DNA from 2 places in the Pseudomonas sp. 1121_17 genome. Region 1 is predicted to be linked to the other one. Evidence: predicted binding sites of a transcription regulator. Region 1 holds the regulator's gene; the other holds the start of a gene.
What was found. Region 1 encodes FliA, which starts transcription of late flagellar genes. Its sites were predicted from a motif close to CTAAAGTTTNNNNNNNNNNNGCCGNTAA; they were not measured.

Region 1 (10,115 bases):
CTTGCAATCAACCCAGGCCAGGTGTTCGGTACCCTCAATGGTATCGCCGCGCGTGACCCGGCGTTCGGCCTGGAGGCGGTTTGGATCGACATCGGCCAGCGCGCGCAGGCGCAGTCGCTGGGCTACACCGTGGTCGATGCCAGCACCGTAGTGGCGACCCACTTGAACCAGATTCTGCAAAAGCACTGCCACGAACTGATCGGCCACGAGGAAGTCCAACAACTGTTGCAGGTGTTGGCCAAGGCCTCGCCTAAGTTGGCTGAAGAATTGGTACCTGGTGTCATTTCCTTGTCGGGGCTGCTCAAGGTCCTGCAAGCTCTGCTCTCCGAGCAAGTGCCGGTGCGCGATATCCGCAGCATTGCCGAAGCTATCGCCAACAACGCTGGCAAGAGTCAAGATAATGCCGCGCTGGTCGCCGCAGTTCGCGTCGGATTGTGTCGCGCCATCGTGCAAAGCATTGTCGGCGTTGAGTCCGAGCTGCCTGTTATCACCTTGGAGCCAAGGTTGGAACAGATTTTGCTCAATAGTCTGCAAAGGGCCGGGCAAGGTCAGGAAGATGGTGTTCTTCTTGAGCCGAGCATGGCCGAAAAGCTACAGCGTTCGCTTATCGAAGCGGCCCAGCGTCAGGAGATGCAAGGTCAGCCAGCTATCCTTCTGGTAGCCGGGCCGATCCGGGCGATGCTGTCGCGCTTCGGCCGTCTGGCTGTACCGAATTTGCATGTTTTGGCGTATCAGGAAATACCTGACAACAAGCAAGTCACCATCGTTGCCACCGTGGGCCCGAACGGCTGAGGTAGTGGAGTATGCAAGTTAAGCGTTTTTTCGCCGCAGATATGCGTCAGGCCATGAAGCTGGTCCGCGATGAGCTTGGCTCCGATGCCGCTATCATCGGTAACCGGCGCATTGCCGGCGGCGTTGAGCTGACCGCTGCACTGGACTACAAGCTGTCGGCGCTGGCGCCGCGGGTGCCCAACCCTGAGCTTGAAGACGAGCTGCGCAAGACCCAGTCGCGCATCGCTACCGCCCAGGCCGAACTGAGCAGCCGCAGCGATGCCGATGACGGCAACCGTCAGTTGTTTGCCGGCCTCTCGCTGACCGCTTCCGAGCCATTGGTCGAGCCGCACGTCGAACAGCCCGCCGCCCCGGCTGCGCCGGCAGTGGCGCCGGTTGATCCGCGCCTGTTCGATGCCATGCGCTCGGAGCTGTCCGGCCTGCGTGAACTGCTCGAAGTACAGCTCGGCTCGCTTGCCTGGAGCCAGTTGCAGGGCAGCAAACCGCTGCAGGCCAACCTCTGGCGGCGCCTGCAGCGTGTTGGCCTGACCGGTGCGCTGGCCCGTGAACTGCTCGACCTGACCGGCGAAATCGACGAGCCGCGGCAAGCCTGGCGGATGATCCTCGCGCACCTGGCGCGAATGATCGATGTACCCGAGATCGAACCGATCGAGGAGGGCGGGGTAATTGCCATGGTTGGCCCGGCCGGCATGGGCAAGACCACCACCCTGGCCAAGCTGGCAGCGCGTTATGTGCTCAAGTACGGCGCGCAGAACCTGGCGCTGGTGAGCATGGACAGCTTCCGTATCGGCGCTCAGGAGCAACTCAAGACCCTGGGCCGCATCCTCAACGTGTCGGTGACCTACGTCGACCCGGGCGAGTCCCTCGCCCAGGCCCTGGAGCCGCTGCTGCGCAAGCGTGTGGTGCTGATCGATACCGCCGGCCTGCAGGCCAGTGATCCGGCCCTGCGCATGCAGCTGGAGACGCTCGCCGGGCGCGGTATCGCTTCGAAGAATTATCTGGTCCTGGCAACCACCAGCCAGAAACAGGTGCTGACCGCCGCTTATCACAGCTACAAGCGCTGTGGCCTGGCTGGCTGCATCCTGACCAAGCTTGATGAAACCGCTTGTCTCGGTGAAGTACTGAGCCTGGCGATCAGTCATGAACTGCCCGTGGCCTATCTTACCGACGGCCCGCGTATTCCTGACGACCTGCACCTGCCGCGCAAGCACCAACTGGTCAGCCGCGCCGTCAGCGTGCAAATGCAGGAAGACCCCAGCGAAGAGGCCATGGCCGATATGTTCGCTGATCTGTACCACAACTCCGGCAAACGCGTGGGTTGAGGATGAACACAATGCAAAGTACCTACAGCAAGGGCTTCAATCACAGCCCTCCATGTGGCCTCGGTTCAAGCGCGACAAGGTAAAGAACAAATATGGGTAGCATGCATCCCGTACAGGTTATCGCCGTGACCGGTGGCAAAGGTGGCGTCGGCAAGACCAACGTTTCAGTCAACCTGTCCCTGGCGTTGGCCGAACTCGGCCGCCGGGTCATGTTGCTGGACGCCGATCTGGGTCTGGCCAACGTCGACGTGCTGCTGGGGCTGACGCCCAAGCACACCCTGGCCGACGTCATCGAAGGCCGCTGCGAGTTGCGCGACGTGCTCTTGCAGGGGCCTGGTGGGGTACGCATCGTGCCGGCCGCCTCGGGCACCCAGAGCATGGTCCACCTGCAGCCGGCGCAACACGCCGGGCTGATCCAGGCCTTCAGCGAGATTGGCGACAACCTCGACGTGCTGGTCATCGACACCGCTGCCGGTATCGGCGATTCGGTAGTGAGCTTTGTCCGCGCCGCGCAGGAAGTGCTGCTGGTGGTGTGCGACGAGCCGACCTCGATCACCGACGCCTACGCGCTGATCAAACTGCTCAATCGCGACTATGGCATGAACCGTTTCCGCGTCCTTGCCAACATGGCCCAGAGCCCGCAGGAAGGGCGCAACCTGTTCGCCAAGTTGACCAAGGTCACAGACCGCTTCCTTGACGTCGCCCTACAATACGTCGGCGCCGTGCCGTACGACGAATGCGTGCGCAAGGCGGTGCAGAAGCAGCGTGCAGTCTACGAAGCCTTCCCTCGCTCCAAGTGTGCGCTGGCGTTCAAGGCCATCGCGCAGAAGGTCGATAGCTGGCCGCTGCCTGCCAACCCTCGTGGGCATCTGGAGTTCTTCGTCGAGCGCCTGGTGCAGCCCACCAGTGCGGGACCAGTGCTATGAGTGCAAGCGGTTTTCAGATGTACAGCAAGGCTTCCAAGGACGCCCAGTACGAGTTGGTCGAGCGTTACGCGCCGCTGGTCAAGCGCATCGCTTACCACCTGCTGGCGCGCTTGCCGGCCAACGTGCAGGTCGAGGATCTGATCCAGGCCGGCATGATCGGCCTGCTCGAAGTTTCCAACAAATACGATGCCAGCAAGGGTGCCAGCTTTGAAACCTACGCCGGTATCCGCATCCGTGGCGCCATGCTCGACGAGGTCCGCAAGGGTGACTGGGCGCCGCGTTCGGTGCACCGCAATACCCGTATGGTCAGCGACGCGATGCGCGCTGTTGAAGCAAGAACCGGTCGCGACGCTAAAGATCACGAGGTTGCTGCCGAACTCCAATTAGGTCTCGATGATTATTACGGGATTCTGAACGATACCCTGGGCAGCCGACTGTTCAGTTTCGACGACCTGTTGCAGGACGGCGAACATGAAGGTCTGCACGAGGATGGCGCCAGTGCGCAGGTCGAACCGTTGCGTGATCTGGAAGAAGAACGCTTCCAGTCGGCGTTGACCGATGCGATCGCCAACCTGCCGGAACGCGAGCGGTTGGTGCTGGCGCTGTACTACGACGAAGAACTCAACCTCAAAGAAATCGGTGAGGTGCTGGGGGTCAGCGAGTCGCGTGTCAGCCAGTTGCACAGCCAATGCGCGGCACGTCTGCGCAGCCGGCTGGGTGAATGGCGAGCGCGTTGAAACCGGGGTCGCTGCAGTCGTTTTGACGGTGTACCGAATTGATTGAATGCGCGCTCGGGGCCGAGCGCGTTTAAGACTGCTTGGAGGTCTAATTGAACAAAGACATGAAAATCCTCATCGTTGACGACTTTTCGACGATGCGGCGGATCATCAAGAACCTCTTGCGTGATCTGGGCTTCACCAATACCCAGGAAGCCGACGATGGCCTGACCGCCATGCCGATGCTCGAAAGCGGCCACTTTGACTTCCTCGTCACCGACTGGAACATGCCCGGCATGTCCGGCATCGACCTGCTGCGCAAAGTGCGTGCCGATGAACGTCTGAAGACGCTGCCGGTGCTGATGGTAACTGCCGAAGCCAAGCGTGATCAGATCATCGAAGCGGCCCAGGCCGGCGTCAATGGTTACGTGGTCAAGCCGTTCACCGCCCAGGTGCTCAAAGAGAAGATCGAAAAGATCTTCGAACGCGTGAATAGCTAAATCACGCCAGGGGGCGCCATGGACTCTAACAACAACTCTTTGGGTGAGTTTGAAAACACCCTGAAGAAGCACGCTCAGGAACTGGTCGAGAGCCTTGAGCGCGGCCGGTTCGGCGATGCGGTGCAGCTGATTCATCAGCTCAACCAGACACGCGACCGTGGCCTTTACCAGGAAGTCGGCAAACTGACCCGCGAGCTGCACAGTGCGATCGTCAGTTTCCAGATCGACCCGGCAATGCCGCAGGCCGAGGAAGTCTCGCAGATCACCGATGCCACCGAGCGTTTGTCCTACGTGGTCAAACTGACCGAGGGCGCCGCCAACCGCACCATGGACCTGGTCGAAGCGAGCACCCCGGTACTCAACGACCTCGCCGGTGAGGCCCAGGCGCTGAGCACTGACTGGCAGCGCTTCATGCGCCGTGAAGTAGCCGCGCCGGAGTTTCGCGATCTGGTCAAACGGGTCGACAGTTTCCTGACGCACAGTGCCGAGGGCAACCGCAAGGTGTCCGGGCACCTCAACGATATCTTGCTGGCTCAGGACTATCAGGACCTGACCGGCCAGGTGATCAAACGCGTCACCGCGTTGGTCACCGAAGTTGAAAGCAATCTGCTCAAGCTCGTGCTGATGGCCAGTCAGGTCGACCGCTTTGCTGGTATCGAACATGACCACGATCAGTTGCGCGCTGAAAAAGATCAAGAAAAACATCCGACTCGGGGTGAAGGTCCGCAGATTCATGCCGATAAGCGTGAAGACGTTGTGTCCGGTCAGGACGATGTCGACGATCTGCTGTCCAGCCTTGGTTTTTAGGGAGCACGTTTAATGAGCTTCGGCGCCGATGAAGAAATCCTTCAGGATTTCCTGGTAGAAGCCGGGGAAATTCTTGAGTTGTTGTCCGAGCAATTGGTCGAGCTGGAAAGCCGACCGGATGATGCCGACCTGCTCAATGCGATTTTCCGCGGTTTTCACACTGTAAAAGGGGGCGCCGGCTTCCTCCAGCTCAATGAGCTGGTGGAGTGCTGCCACATTGCCGAGAACGTCTTCGACATCCTGCGCAAAGGTGAGCGCAGGGTCGACGCCGAGCTGATGGACGTGGTTCTGGAAGCGCTGGATTCGGTCAACAGCATGTTCGGCCAGGTGCGCGAACGCACCGAGGTGACCCCGGCTTCCCGCGAGTTGCTGGCAGCGCTGTCGCGTCTGGCCGAGCCGGGTGCGGCGCCCGCGCCTGCTGCGGTGGTCGAGCCTGAGCCAGCGGTGGTCGAGGAAGACATCACCGACACCGAGTTCGAACAACTGCTCGACTCGCTCGATGCGGTCAAGGCCGAGGCCGAGGCTGCCGAACAGCCGCAGCACGGCGCGGCCAGCGCCGAGTCGGATGAAATCACCGACGCCGAATTCGAATCTCTGCTCGATCAACTGCACGGCAAGGGCCAGTTCTCGGTCGAGGCGGCCACGGTCGCTCCCGAGGCTGTCGCGCCAGCGCCGGCCGGTGACGAGATTACCGATGACGAATTCGAAGCATTGCTCGACCAGTTGCATGGCAAGGGTACCTTTGCTGCAGATGCGCTGCCGACTGCTGCGGTTGCCGCGGCAGCAGCCAGCCCCGCGCCGGCTGCCAGCGGCGACGAAATCAGCGAGCACGAGTTCGAAGCGCTGCTCGATGAGCTGCACGGCAAAGGTAAGTTCTCGACCGATGCCGCCGAAGCGGCTGCTGTGGCCGTTGCTCCGGTAGCAGCCAAGGCTGAGGTAAAAGCTGCGCCCAAGCCTGCTGCGCCAGCACCGGCAGCTGCCAAGCCTGCGCCAGCTGCACCCGCAGAGAAGCACGCCAGCGAAGCCGAGACGACTGTACGCGTCGATACCGCGCGGCTGGACGAGATCATGAATATGGTTGGCGAGCTGGTGCTGGTGCGTAACCGGCTGGTGCGCCTGGGCCTGAACAGCGGCGACGAAGCCATGTCCAAGGCTGTGTCCAACCTCGATGTGGTCACCGCAGACCTGCAGACTGCGGTAATGAAGACCCGCATGCAGCCGATCAAGAAAGTCTTCGGGCGGTTCCCGCGGCTGGTTCGCGACCTTGCCCGCCAGCTCAAGAAGGAAATCAACCTGGAGCTGGTCGGCGAAGAAACCGACCTCGACAAGAACCTCGTCGAGGCTCTGGCAGACCCGCTGGTCCACTTGGTGCGCAACGCGGTCGACCACGGCATCGAAATGCCCGACGAGCGCGACGCCTCAGGCAAGGCTCGCACCGGCAAGGTGGTGCTTTCGGCAGAACAGGAAGGCGACCATATCCTGCTGTCGATCTCGGACGACGGCAAAGGCATGGACCCCAACGTGCTGCGGGCCAAGGCCGTGGAAAAAGGCCTGATGGACAAGGACGCCGCCGAGCGCCTGAGCGAATCGGACTGCTACAACCTGATCTTTGCCCCGGGCTTCTCTACCAAGACCGAGATTTCCGACGTGTCCGGCCGCGGCGTCGGCATGGACGTGGTGAAAACCAAGATTTCCCAGCTCAACGGCTCGATCAACATCTACTCGGCCAAGGGCCAGGGTTCGAAGATCGTCATCAAGGTGCCGCTGACCCTGGCGATCATGCCGACCCTGATGGTGATGCTGGCCAACCAGGCGTTTGCCTTCCCGCTGGTCAACGTCAACGAGATCTTCCACCTCGACCTGTCGCGCACCAATGTCGTCGACGGCCAGGAAGTGGTCATCGTCCGCGACAAGGCGCTGCCGCTGTTCTACCTCAAGCGCTGGCTGGTCCAGGGCCAGGTGCATGAAGAGCAGCACGAGGGCCATGTGGTGATCCTCTCGGTCGGCACCCAGCGCATCGGCTTTGTGGTCGACCAGCTGGTCGGCCAGGAAGAGGTGGTGATCAAGCCGTTGGGCAAGATGCTGCAGGGCACCCCGGGCATGTCTGGCGCGACGATCACTGGCGATGGCCGGATTGCGTTGATCCTCGACGTCCCGAGCATGCTCAAGCGTTACGCCGCCAAGCGTTATTGATTTTCGGTGGCGCAGCCTCGCGGTTGCGGCATCTAATGGAGTGTTTATGGCAGTCAAGGTCCTGGTGGTGGATGATTCCGGTTTCTTCCGCCGGCGCGTTTCGGAAATTCTCTCGTCCGACCCGACGATCCAGGTTGTGGGTACCGCGACCAATGGCAAGGAAGCAATCGACCAGGCGCTGTCGCTCAAGCCCGATGTCATCACCATGGACTATGAAATGCCCATGATGGACGGCATCACCGCGGTGCGGCACATCATGCAGCGCTGCCCGACGCCGGTGTTGATGTTCTCGTCGCTGACCCATGAAGGCGCCCGGGTAACCCTCGACGCGCTGGATGCCGGGGCGGTCGACTACCTGCCGAAAAACTTCGAAGACATTTCGCGTAACCCAGAAAAGGTTAAACAGATGCTCTGCGAGAAGGTACATACCATCTCGCGCAGCAACCGCCGCTTGAGCAGCTATGCCGCACCGGCGCCCGCGCCAGCTGCGAGCAGCCCTGCACCGGCCAGCAGCCTTGGCCACACACCTGCACCGCGCACTCCGACGCCTGCTCCCGTGCGTAGCCCGGCAGCGCCTGCTGCGGCGCATTCGCCGGCGCCCAAGCGCAAGCCCTACAAGCTGGTTGCGATCGGCACCTCGACCGGTGGCCCGGTTGCGCTGCAGCGTGTCCTGACGCAACTGCCCGCCAACTTCCCGGCACCGATCGTGTTGATCCAGCACATGCCCGCGGCGTTCACCAAGGCCTTTGCCGAACGCCTCGACAAGCTCTGCCGGATCAACGTCAAGGAAGCCGAAGACGGCGACATGCTGCGCCCAGGTCTGGCGCTGCTAGCGCCTGGCGGCAAGCAGATGATGGTCGATGGCCGCGGCATGGTGAAAATCCTGCCGGGCGATGAGCGCCTCAACTACAAGCCATGTGTGGATATCACCTTCGGCTCGGCGGCCAAGTCCTACGGTGACAAGGTCCTGTCGGTAGTACTTACCGGCATGGGCGCGGATGGCCGTGAAGGTGCGCGCCTGCTCAAGCAGGGCGGTAGCACGGTGTGGGCGCAGGACGAAGCCAGTTGCGTGATCTATGGCATGCCCATGGCCATCGTCAAGGCCAACCTGGCCGACGCGGTGTACAGTCTTGACGATATCGGCAAGCACCTGGTCGAGGCCTGCGTCTGATGGACGTACTCAGCCTGATCGGCCTGATCCTCGCTTTCGTCGCCATTGTCGGCGGCAACTTCCTCGAGGGCGGGCATGTCGGTGCGCTGCTCAACGCGCCAGCTGCGTTGATCGTGCTCGGCGGCACCCTCGGCGCGGCCATGCTGCAGGCACCGCTGCCGTCGTTCAAGCGTGCGCTGCAGATCGCTCGCTGGATCATCTTCCCGCCGCGGGTCGACCTGGCCGGTGGTATCGATCGGGTAGTCAATTGGAGCCTGACCGCACGCAAGGAGGGCCTGCTCGGCCTGGAAGGCGTGGCTGACGGCGAGCCTGATCCGTATGCGCGCAAGGGCTTGCAACTGCTGGTCGACGGCGCCGAGCCGGAGGCTATCCGGAGCATCCTCGAGGTGGATTTCCTGACCCAGGAAAGCCGCGATATCCAGGCGGCAAAAGTGTTCGAAAGCATGGGCGGCTATGCGCCGACCATCGGCATCATCGGTGCGGTGATGGGCCTGATCCATGTCATGGGCAACCTGGCCGACCCGTCCCAACTGGGCAACGGCATCGCCGTGGCGTTTGTCGCTACCATCTATGGCGTGGCCAGTGCCAACCTGATCCTGCTGCCGGTCGCCAACAAGCTCAAAGCCATCGTCATGCGTCAGTCACGCTACCGCGAGATGCTGCTCGAAGGCCTGCTGTCTATCGCCGAAGGCGAAAACCCACGCTCGATCGAGCTGAAGCTGCAAGGCTTCATGGAGTAAGCCATGCGTCGCCGTCGCCATACCGAAGAACCCGAGAACCACGAGCGCTGGCTGGTGTCGTACGCCGACTTCATTACACTCCTGTTTGCCTTTTTCGTGGTCATGTATTCGATCTCTTCGATCAACGAGGGCAAGTACAAGGTCGTCTCGCAGGCCTTGCTCGGCGTGTTCAATGACCCTGAGCGGGCCATGCGGGCCATCCCGATCGGCGAAGAACAGCCGCTCAGCATCAAGCCAGCCGAGCCGTTGATCAAAGACAGCGAGCAGACCGATGCGGGCCTCGGCCAGACCAGCGCCGACCCGCTGCAGACCATCAGCGATGATGTGCGCAGCGCTTTCGGCGATTTGATCAGCTCCAACCAGATGACCGTGCGCGGCAACGAACTGTGGGTCGAGGTTGAGCTCAATTCGGCGCTGTTGTTTGGCAGTGGCGATGCCATGCCCAGCGACGCTGCATTCGCGATCATCGAGAAGGTGGCGAATATCCTCAAGCCGTTCGCCAACCCGGTGCACGTCGAGGGCTTTACCGACAACCTGCCGATCCGCACTGCGCAGTACCCGACCAACTGGGAACTGTCGGCCTCGCGTGCGGCCAGTATCGTCCGCCTGTTGGCCATGAACGGCGTCAATCCCGGGCGCATGGCCTCGGTCGGCTATGGCGAGTATCAACCGGTCGCCAGCAACGATACGGCCGAGGGCCGTGCGCGCAATCGACGGGTCGTGCTGGTGATTTCGCGCAACCTGGAAGTACGCCGCAGCCTGACCGCAACCGGCAGCGCCAATGCGACCCCGGATGCGGCGATGCGCCGGGCTGGCACACAAAGTGCACCGCCAAGCGCAGTAGCGGCGGGAGGGGGCTAGCCCCGTCAAATCCCCGTCACAGAATTTCACACCGTTCCCGGGAGGGCAGGCGGCCATACCGGGAGGAAGCAGCGCACCATGAGAGTC
Region 2 (10,115 bases), on a different contig from region 1:
ACCATTGCTGATTGCCGATGCTAAGCTCACCGCACGCCTCGAAGTGCTCCATCAACGCCCTCACCGCATGGCCATCATGGTCGTACAGCTCCCAGATAAACCGCTCAAGGTTGGAGTACAGCGAGAAGTCCATCGCCGGCGACGAGGTGCGGCTGCTTTGCCGGGTCGAGTAGCGGTTGCGCTGGATGAAGTGATGGAGGGCGTCGTTGCTGTTGGTCGAAACGATCACCTGGTTGATCGGCAAGCCCATCTTCTGCGCGATGTAGCCTGCGTAGATTTCGGCAAAGCTCGCCGCGGGTACGCTGAAGGCCACCGGCCGCGTGCCGCCGCCAAGCTGCAGCGCGGCGTGAAAGTAATAGACGATCTGCGCCAGCACCCCGACCCAGTTGGTCGAGTTGAAGCAGATCGGCGTCACCTCAGGCAACGGCCACTGGCGCAGCAGGCGCGACACCAGGGTCTGACAGTCGTCGAAACTGCCCGCTACCGGGATCAGCGCGACCTGTTGCGGGTTTGCCTGGTGCAAGGCCGCCAACTGCGCCGGCGGCACACCCTGCTCGGGGTACAACACGGCCAGTTGAGCGTCGGAGCAGCCAGCAAAGGCCTCGATCGCGGCCAGCCCGGTCTCGCCGTTGGTGGCACCGATCACCAGCGCCCTGCCCTGTTGTTGCGGCAGAAAGTGCGCAACCAGGCGCGCCTGCAACTGCGCAGCAAAATCCTTGGACGACTGCGTCGGGCCATGGAACAGCTCCAGAATCCATTCGTTATGGCCGATCTGCCTTAACGGCGTGATCGCCCGATGATCGAAGTCGCGGTAACTGTCACTGAGCAGCGCGCGCAACGCAGCTTCGTCCATTGCTCCGCCCACGTAGGGCGAGACCACCCGCCAGACCAGCTCGTCGAACGGCAGCCACGACCAGCTGCCGATCTGCTCCGGGGTGTATTGCGGCACGGCCTGGGGCACGAACAAGCCGCCATCGTCGGCAAGCCCAGAGAGCACTACCCGGCGAAAATCGGCCAGCCCAGCTGCGCCGCGGGTGCTTACGTAATGCATGATGACTCCTGATAAGAGCTACGCGATAAGGTCTAAAAATGACGATGGGCCTGTGCCACCAGCCAGGTGGAAAATGCGGCGGCCTCGGTGCTCAGGGTTTCGCCCTGGGCGCGGACCAGATAGAACGATTCGCTGGCTTCGATACGCTGGCTGAACGGCGCGACCAGCGCGCCAGACGCGAGCAGATCCTCGACGATGGATGAGCGCGCCAAGGCCACGCCCTGGCCCAGCTCGGCCATGCGCAGGGTGGAAACCATGGTGTCGAACTGCAAACCGCGCGAGTAATCCACGGCATCGGCACCGACTCGCTTGAGCCAATAGCCCCAGCCCTCTTCATAACCCAGCACATGCAGCAGCGCATGCCGGGCCAGGTCACACGGGTGCTGCAGCGGAGCTGCGGCGAGCAGCGCCGGCGAACAGACCGGTTGCAGCACATCCCAGGTCAAGCGCTGCGACACCAGCCCAGGCCAACTGCCAGCACCCCAGCGAATCTCCAGATCGTCTTCACCGTCAGGCTCTTTCACCCACAGGTTGCTGATGAAACGGATATCGATCAGCGGGTGCTCTTGGCAAAAGTCCGCCAGCCGCGGTGCCAGCCAGTACTGCAGGAAACTCAAGCTGCCACGCACCTTCACCGGGCGGCGCTGGTTGTGGCCGAAGATCTCGTTGGTGCCCACTGCCAGCCGGCTGATGGCGTCCTGCACCACCGGCAGATAGGACTGGCCTTCTTCGGTCAGGCCCAGCCCGCGTGGCAGGCGCTTGAACAACGCGACCCCAAGGTGGCTCTCCAGCTGGCGGATCTGCTGGCTGACCGCGCCCTGGGTCAGGCACAGCTCCTCGGCCGCGTGGGTGAAGTTGAGGTAACGCGCCGACACTTCGAACGCCCGCAGCCAATTCAGCGGCGGTAGGGTTTTTTGATTCATCGGCGCAACCTCTTCGGCAATTGACTGCGTGCACTATCGCCTGTGCGGCTCAGGCAGCGCTAGCCGGACGCTGCACGCCAGCCTCGGCGCGCAGGCGTTGCGCACGTTTGTTGCGGGTCACCCAGTAGACGAAGTAGCACCACGCTATGAACGGCAGGCCGAAGTACAGCGCTACCCGTTGCGCCGGGTCAAAGGCAATACCGATACAGGCCAGCAGGCAGCAAGCGATCGCGCCCAAGGGTACCCAAGGATAGCCACGCACGCGAAAGTGCAGATCTTCGACTCGGCCGCCGTTAGCTACGTAGTGGCGGCGGAAGGCAATCTGGCTGGCGGCAATGCTCATCCACACCACCACCACGGCCAGCCCCGAAATCGACACCAGTGCCAGGTACACGGTATCCGGCGCCAGTACACTGCTGAGCAACGAGGCCACGGCCCCGGCCATGCTCAGGATGATCGCGTTGACCGGCGTGCCGCGCCGCGACAGGCGGGCATAGCACTTGGGCATATGGCCCTGATCGCTGAGGGTCCAGAGCATCCGCGAGGCTGCATACAGGCCAGAGTTGGCCGCCGACAGCAGCGCGGTGAGGATCACGAAGTTCATGATATCGGCCGAGTACGGAATGCCGATCAGCTCGAACACCAGCACGAACGGGCTTTCGACCAGGCCGGCCTGTTCGCGCGGCAGCAAGGTGGCGAGCACGAAGATGGTGCCGACGAAGAACAGCGCCAGGCGCACGATGGTGGTGCGGATCGCCTTCGGCACGCTGGTCTGCGGATCGGCCGCTTCACCTGCGGCAATGCCGATCAGCTCGGTCCCGGAGAACGCGAACGAAACCGCCAGCAAGGTCATGGCGATCGGCAAGAAGCCGGTCGGGAACAGCCCTTCACGGGTAAAGTTGCTCAGCCCCGCGCCCTGCGCATGCTGCACATCGAACAGCCCGCATATCGCGCCACCGCCGATGGCAATGAACACCACCACCGTCAGTACCTTGATCAGCGACAGCCAGAATTCGGTTTCGGCAAACAGCCGCACCGACACTACATTGCTGATGAACACCGCCAGCGCAAACAGCGCGCTCCAGATCCACACCGGCGTTTCCGGGAACCAGCGCACCATCAGGATGCCGGCGGCGGTGAACTCCGAGCCGATGGCCACCGCCCAGGTCAGCCAGTACAGCCAGGCCACGGTGTAGCCGGTGCCGGGCCCCAGGTAGCGGGTGGCGTAGCTGCTGAACGAGCCGGTTTCCGGCATCTGCACGGCCAACTCGCCCAGGCAGACCATGACCAGATAGACCATTACCGCGCCAATCATGTAGGCGATCACTGCGCCCAGCGGACCGGCCTGGTTGACGGTGTAGCCGGAAGTGAGGAACAGGCCAGTGCCGATCACACCGCCCAACGCCAGCATGACGATGTGGCGGGTTTGCATGTCTTTGTTGAACGCAGGGCCGCTGCCGGCCTGTGCGTCATTGTGCTCAGAGTGCATGGTTTTATTCTCATGAAAGTGATGGCGAACACGCCCCGCCGCGATGACGCCACGGTGAGTCCGGCAGCCAGCAGTTGTTGTTATTGTCGGTTTTCATGAAGCGACCTGGCGACGTTTTTATCGCCAGGCCTTGAGCTCACGCTAGGCGTGCACTGCAGTGCACTGAGGTTGCGTACGCTGTCGCTCGCGCAACACGGTGCAGGCATCACGCAGGTCCGCGAGCAGGTCGGCGGTGTCTTCGATACCGACCGAGATGCGCACCAGGCCTTCGGAAATGCCCAGTGCCTGACGCTCTTCCAGGGTGTTTTCAACATGGCTGGTGGTGCGCGCCGGGCCATAGATGGTTTCTACCGCACCCAGGTTGCCGGCACGGTGGGCGTACTTGAGCAGCGGCAGCAACTGCGCTACATCGCGCATGCCACCTTTGAGCACGAAGCTGACAATCGCGCCAAAGCCACGCATCTGCGCGCGGGCAATGGCATGCCCAGGGTGCTCGGCCAGGCCCGGGTAGTTGACTGCTTCGACCAAAGGCTCGGTGCACAGGTACTCCGCCAGCGCCTGGGCACTCGCTTGCTGCTGACGCAGGCGCAGGGCCAGCGTCTTGATCCCGCGGATGATCAGGTAGGCCGAGAACGGGTCCAGCGCGGCGCCGTTGATTTCGCGGTAGTGGCGCACCTTGCTCATCAGTGTTTCAGCGCCGCAGGCAATACCGCCCAGCACATCGCCGTGGCCGGAGAGGAACTTGGTTGCGCTGTGCACCACTACGTCAACACCAAGCGCCAGCGGGTTCTGGTTCAACGGCGTGGCGAAGGTATTGTCCGCCACCACCAGCGCCCCTACCCGCTTGGCCGCTGCGACCAGGCGGCGGATGTCCAGCACCTTCAGGGTCGGATTGGTGGGGGTTTCCAGGTACACCACGTTGCAGCCACGGGCGATCTCTCGCTCGATGGCCTCGGTGTCGTAGGTGTCGCACAGGGTTACCTCAACGCCCATTCGCGGCAGGAACTCTTCGAAGATCTTGTTGGTGCCGCCATAGCTGTCGCGGGTCGACACCACCCGTTGGCCACAGGCCAGCAGGCTGTGCAGCACGCCACTGATGGCGGCCATGCCAGAGCTGAAGGCGACTGCGGACTCGGCGGCCTCCAGCGCGCACAGTTTGTCTTCAAGCACGGCAACGGTGGGGTTGCTCATGCGGCTGTAGATAAACCCAGGCTGATTGCCCAGCGCCACGTCATACCAGGTGTCGATATCGTCGTAGCCATAGGCGGCGCTGGCCACGATCGGCGTCTGGGTAGCGTTGTAAGGGTGGCTGACCTGCTCGCCGCCCCACACTACGCGGGTGCCGGCGCCGACCTTGGCGTCGAGGGTTTTCTTGTTGTTCATAGCCAGTCTCGCATCAAGGGAGCACGTCGGTGCTCCGTTTGGGTATGCGAGGACTATAGGGAAGGCCAGCAGCGCTGAAAAACGATGTAATGCTGGCCTGAGGGCGGTTTATTTTAATGGCTGGGGGTGTTTCACAGCTGAAAGCGTTTCATCATCCCGTTCAAACCAATCGACAGGTTGGCCAGTTCCTGGCTGGCTGCGCTGATCTGGTCGGCGCCTTCCGAGGTCTGCAGGGCCAGATCGCGGATGTTCAGCAGGTTACGATCAACCTCGCGCGCGACTTGCGCCTGCTCTTCGGTGGCGCTGGCCACTACCAGATTGCGCTCGTGGATGGTCGAGGCGCCGCTGGTGATCTGATCCAGCGCCTCGCCGGCCAACTCCGCCACTTCCAGGGTATGCGCAACCTGCTGACTGTTGCTGAGCATCGAGTCGACCACCCGCGCGGTACCGGTGCGGATGGCATTGACCATTTCCTCGATCTCCAGCGTCGAGCTCTGGGTGCGCGCGGCCAGCGCTCTAACTTCATCGGCCACGACCGCAAAGCCTCGGCCAGCCTCACCGGCCCGTGCGGCTTCGATGGCCGCATTGAGCGCCAGCAGGTTGGTTTGCCCGGCAATCGCTCCGATCACATCCAGCACCTTGCCCACCTCCTGCGACTGCACCGACAACGCCTCGATCTGCGCCGAGGCCTCGTGCACGTCATGGCGCATCTTGCCGATCGAGCGAATGGCCTCAGCTACCCGCTCACGCCCGCGCTGGGCCGCTTCTTCGGACTCGCGTGAAATGCTCGAGGTGCTGACGGTGTTGCGCGCCACCTCTTCCACCGCCACGCTCATCTCGGTGACTGCCGTAGCGGCTTGCTGGATCTCGTCGGTTTGCCGGCTGAGGTCATTGGAGGTCTGCCGAGTGATCGCCGACATCTGTTCACTGGCTGCTGCCAGTTGCTGGGACGAGTCACCGATCAGGCGCAGCGCATCCTTGAGGCTCGCCTGCATGGCCGCCAATGCACGCATCAACTGGCTGGCTTCATCGTTGCCGCTAGCCACCACCGCCTGCGACAGGTCACCGTCGGCGATGTCCTGGGCCACGGCAATCGCCGCACGCAGCGGGCTGACAATGCTGCGGGTAAGCAGCCAGGCCAGGCTGATTGTCAGGAGTAGTACCAGGCCGACCACGCTCGCAGTCAGCCACAAGGCGCGCTGATAGTCCTTGCGGGCCTCGGCGGTATGTGCGGCGGCCGCCTCGCTGCTGAGCTTGACCAGGCTGTCATACAGCTCTCCGGTGCGGGTGGAGATATCCTGCATGGTGCCGCTGAGCATGCCCTGCATCGGCTCCAGCCGATTCTGATCGGACAAGCCCTTGTACTGGTCGAGCAGTACCCGATATTGGCTGATCAATTGCTGCATCTCGGCAAACACCGGCTTGGCCTGCGCCGGCATCACCGCGCTGTAGCCCTGCAGGCCCTTGTCCAGCAGGCCTTTGAGCTCCTCCAGGCGCGCCAGGGTGGGCGCCAGTTGTGCAGGCTGACGGGCGATGGCCATGCGCATGGTGATGATACGCAGCCCCAGCATGTGGCTGCGCACTTCGCCAAGGTAGCGCGTGCCGACGTTGGTCACCTGTTCGGTGTACACCACCGCTTCGCGCATGGTGGAGATCTTGTTGATGGAAAACCCGCCGAGGATCACCACCAGTGCGGCGATCAGGCTGAAACTCAAGTAAGAGCGAGTGGCAATATTCAAGTGGCGCAAGGACATGGCTAGACTTCCGAATGCGAAGGGTGAGCTGCACTACCCATTACGTTCGGCGCCTTTTGGCCAAAATTGAGCGCTCAAAAGCGGATCATGCTCGATAATCGAACAGTTCCAGCGTGGCGCTCAGCAACCTGCCTGAGTGTCCTCGCCCACGGCGCTGCGCCGCGCTCGGCGGCAGCGCTCAGAGCAATATTTCACCTCATCCAGGATGTCACGCTGCGGGTCCAGTGCCTGGATCGATCTCAGGTCGGATGACAGCTGGTCCCCGAGTATCAGGCCCAGTCGCGGAGTACTTGCGGCTACCACGTCTGCTCCAGTGACAATGGCAGGCGCAATGGCTCGATCTGCCCTTCGCGCTGGCCGCACATCTCATCGTGGACCACATGCTGGACGAGCACGCAGCGCATTGCCGAGAAGCCCGCGAGCAAACTGCGCAAGTGCGTCGACGAGCGCAGGTGCATCGGCCTGCCGCCCTCCCCGGCCAAAGTCTGCAGGCCTGTTGCGGTATGCACCCTGAGCAGGTAAATGCCGCCCTCCAGAGACAGCAGTTCAAGCTCGTCGACTGAACCCGCATCAGCAAGACTGCGCAACTGCTGCAAGGTGATCGAGGTAGTGCGGGTAGCGTCGGTCATGTGGGAGCTCCCTGTGACAAAATGGCGATTCTTGTACAATTTGCAATACGTGTATAAGTCTATAGCCTAGACGCAAAGATATCAGCAGCCACCGCGCATGGAGCTCTCATGAACAGGTTCAACCCCCGCAAACTGGCGCTGTCGAAATGGACAGCTCGCGCGCCGCTAAACCGCGAGAAGCACTTCATCGTCACCCAATTGCTGTGTGATGACGAAGGCACACCGCTGCAAGTCGAGATGCAGGCGGTGCTGACCGGGCGCAGTGAAGTGTTCGACTGGCAGGAACTGCGCGACTCCACCCGGTGGCTGCTGGGCTGGAAGTGAGCCTGACCGCGAACGGGACAATTAAGTTCTCATACTTGTACAGTAATAAATATTTGTACAATTATTGGCGGTAGTGGCTTAATGGCACCTACTGTGTGGGCACCGTGCCAACACGCAGATTCTGTTCCCGAGGCCCGCCGCCATGTTTATCCGCGCCAGCACCCACCAGCAGTTGTTGCATGCGGAACACGCCAGTCAAGCCGCGCTCGAGGCTGAAGTGGCTGCGCTGCGCAAGACCGTCGCCACGCTCCAGGACGAGCATGGTGTAGCCCAGCAGCACGCCCAGGGACAGGCCAGCGTCATCAACGCCATTGAACGTTCGATGGCCGTCATCGAGTTTACTCTTGACGGGCGCGTGATCAATGCCAACGCCAACTTCCTCAAGGTCATGGGCTATCGCCTGGATCAGGTACGCGGTCAGCATCACCAGATGTTCTGCTCTGCCAGCGAAGCGAAAAGTGACGCCTATCGCGAGTTCTGGGCAGCGCTGAATCGTGGCACGTTCAAGGCAGGCCAATTCCCGCGCCTGGACAGTCGCGGCGCCACCGTCTGGCTGCAGGCTACCTACAACCCGCTGTATGACGAGCACGGCAAGCTCTATGGCATCGTCAAGTTTGCCAGTGATATCACCCCTGAGATCGAGCAGCGCGAGGCCGAATCGCAAGCTGCACTGGTGGCCTTCGAGACGTCTCAGCACACCGATGAGTGTACCCAGCAGGGTTCTGCAGTGGTGCAACAGACCGTAAACATGGTGCAGAGCATTGCCGACGAGCTCACGCAGATGGGCCAGGCGATCAGTGCGCTGAGTGAGCAGTCCGAGCAGATCGGCACCATTGTCGATGCCATCCGCAGCATCGCCGAGCAGACCAACCTGCTGGCCCTCAACGCGGCGATCGAAGCCGCCCGCGCCGGCGACCAAGGCCGCGGCTTTGCCGTGGTCGCCGATGAAGTGCGCAACCTGGCGCAGCGCACCAGCAAGGCCACCGTGGCGATCAGTGAAGTGGTCGGCAAGAACCGCGAACTGGCCCGCCAGGCTGTGGCGAGCATGCAGGCGAGTACGCTGAAGACCGAGCAAGGTGTTGAGCTGGCGCACAAGGCTGGCGCGGTGATCGAGGATATTCAGCGCGGTGCGCAGCGGGTGGTTGAAGTGATTGGCCAGTTCGCCCAGCGTCTGGAGCAACGCCAGCAACGCTGATCATGGGGCCGCCAAGCGATCTCTCATTGCCATACGAGCGAAACCAGCGGCCCGAATCCTCATGCTTCTCGTAGGCAAAGCGCCTAGCTCTATCTGCTCACTCCAGCGCTCAACCAGAACGCTGTTCATCGTCAGGCCATCCCTGTAGTTTGCCCGACAGTTCCCCAGTGAAGTGCCCTCCATGGACCCCAAGACTTTGCGCGATGCGTTCTCCGGCCTGAGTGTGTTCTTTGCCGTCGCGCACGCGCGTAGTTTCACCAAAGCAGCAGCGCGGCTGGGCGTGTCACAGACAGCCGTCAGCCACGCCGTACGCGCCCTGGAAGCCCGCCTGGGCGTCAGCCTGCTGTCACGCAACTCGCGCAACGTGACGATGACAGAGGCCGGCGAGCAACTGCTGGCGAACGTCGCCCCACAATTCGAGGCCATCGACACGCAGTTGCAGGCGCTGACCGAGTTGAGCAACAGCCCTACCGGCACGATCCGCATCACCGCCTCCGATCACGCTGTGCGGGCGGTGCTGATGACCAAGCTCAAGCTGTTTTTGCCGGCACATCCGGGGATCAAGGTCGAGCTGTCGACCAACAGCGGCTTCGTCGACATTGTTGCCGAACGTTTCGATGCCGGCGTCAGGCTCGGCGAGGCAGTGGCACAGGATATGATCGCCGTGCGCATCGCTGCGGATGCGCCCTATGCAGTTGTCGCCACCCCGGCTTACCTGCAGCATCACGGTATGGCGCAGACGCCAAGCGACCTGTTGCAGCACAACTGCATCAACCTGCGCCTGCCGACGCGGGGCAATTTATGGGCGTGGGAATTTGCAGTCGATGGCCGCGAAGTCAATCTGCGTGTGGACGGGCAACTGGTCTTCAACAACACCTCCGACGCCGTGGAAGCCGTACTGGCCGGGCTTGGCGTCGCCTATCTGCCTGCGGAACTGGTTGGGCAGTATGTGCAGTCCGGGCAGCTGCTGCAGATGCTCGAAGACTTCAGCCCGGTGTGGCCCGGTCTGCACCTCTATTACCCCAGTCGGCGGCAACCGTCAGGGGCGATGGCCCTGCTGATCGCGGCACTGCGCGTCTAGTCAATTACCTTGCCCGGCTCGCCAAACGTGCTACAGCCACGCACGCTACACCGGTATTTATCAACCAGGCTCATAGCTGCATGCAGTTTATGCAGGTTTCTAGGGCCGCCCATCCCGCCTACAGTGTCGTCTCTGCGCCAATTATTAGCGCACACCACTGGATTTCAGGACTGCTGCAATGGCCAGAGAGCATTACAGCCAACTTCAGGCGTTGATCGTCGTTGCTCGCGAGCGCAGCTTCACCCGCGCCGCGGCACAGTTGGCCATGTCGCAATCGATGCTCAGC

Region 2: a site for FliA is predicted at 6,644-6,671, ahead of FW789_RS06140 (methyl-accepting chemotaxis protein). Genes of this name have one in related genera too.

Annotation. Positions count from the first base shown of each region.
Region 1 covers NZ_VXCX01000004.1:235,023-245,137, reverse strand. The annotation lists gene flhA (flagellar biosynthesis protein FlhA) at 1-792, shown strand, start outside; gene flhF (flagellar biosynthesis protein FlhF) at 804-2,114, shown strand; gene fleN (flagellar synthesis regulator FleN) at 2,207-3,040, shown strand; gene fliA (RNA polymerase sigma factor FliA) at 3,037-3,777, shown strand; gene FW789_RS11245 (chemotaxis response regulator CheY) at 3,882-4,256, shown strand; gene FW789_RS11240 (protein phosphatase CheZ) at 4,275-5,063, shown strand; gene FW789_RS11235 (chemotaxis protein CheA) at 5,076-7,256, shown strand; gene FW789_RS11230 (protein-glutamate methylesterase/protein-glutamine glutaminase) at 7,303-8,427, shown strand; gene FW789_RS11225 (flagellar motor protein) at 8,427-9,167, shown strand; gene motD (flagellar motor protein MotD) at 9,171-10,028, shown strand; gene FW789_RS11215 (ParA family protein) at 10,107-10,115, shown strand, end outside.
Region 2 covers NZ_VXCX01000002.1:269,519-279,633, reverse strand. The annotation lists gene thrC (threonine synthase) at 1-1,051, opposite strand, end outside; gene FW789_RS06155 (LysR substrate-binding domain-containing protein) at 1,084-1,974, opposite strand; gene FW789_RS06150 (amino acid permease) at 2,024-3,463, opposite strand; gene FW789_RS06145 (cystathionine gamma-synthase family protein) at 3,605-4,846, opposite strand; gene FW789_RS06140 (methyl-accepting chemotaxis protein) at 4,978-6,600, opposite strand; gene FW789_RS06135 (DUF6482 family protein) at 6,897-7,202, opposite strand; gene FW789_RS06130 (TIGR02450 family Trp-rich protein) at 7,338-7,553, shown strand; partial or broken gene FW789_RS06125 (PAS domain-containing protein) at 7,696-8,196, shown strand; gene FW789_RS06120 (methyl-accepting chemotaxis protein) at 8,227-8,748, shown strand; partial or broken gene FW789_RS06115 (DUF1348 family protein) at 8,774-8,830, opposite strand; gene FW789_RS06110 (LysR family transcriptional regulator) at 8,930-9,829, shown strand; gene FW789_RS06105 (LysR family transcriptional regulator) at 10,008-10,115, shown strand, end outside.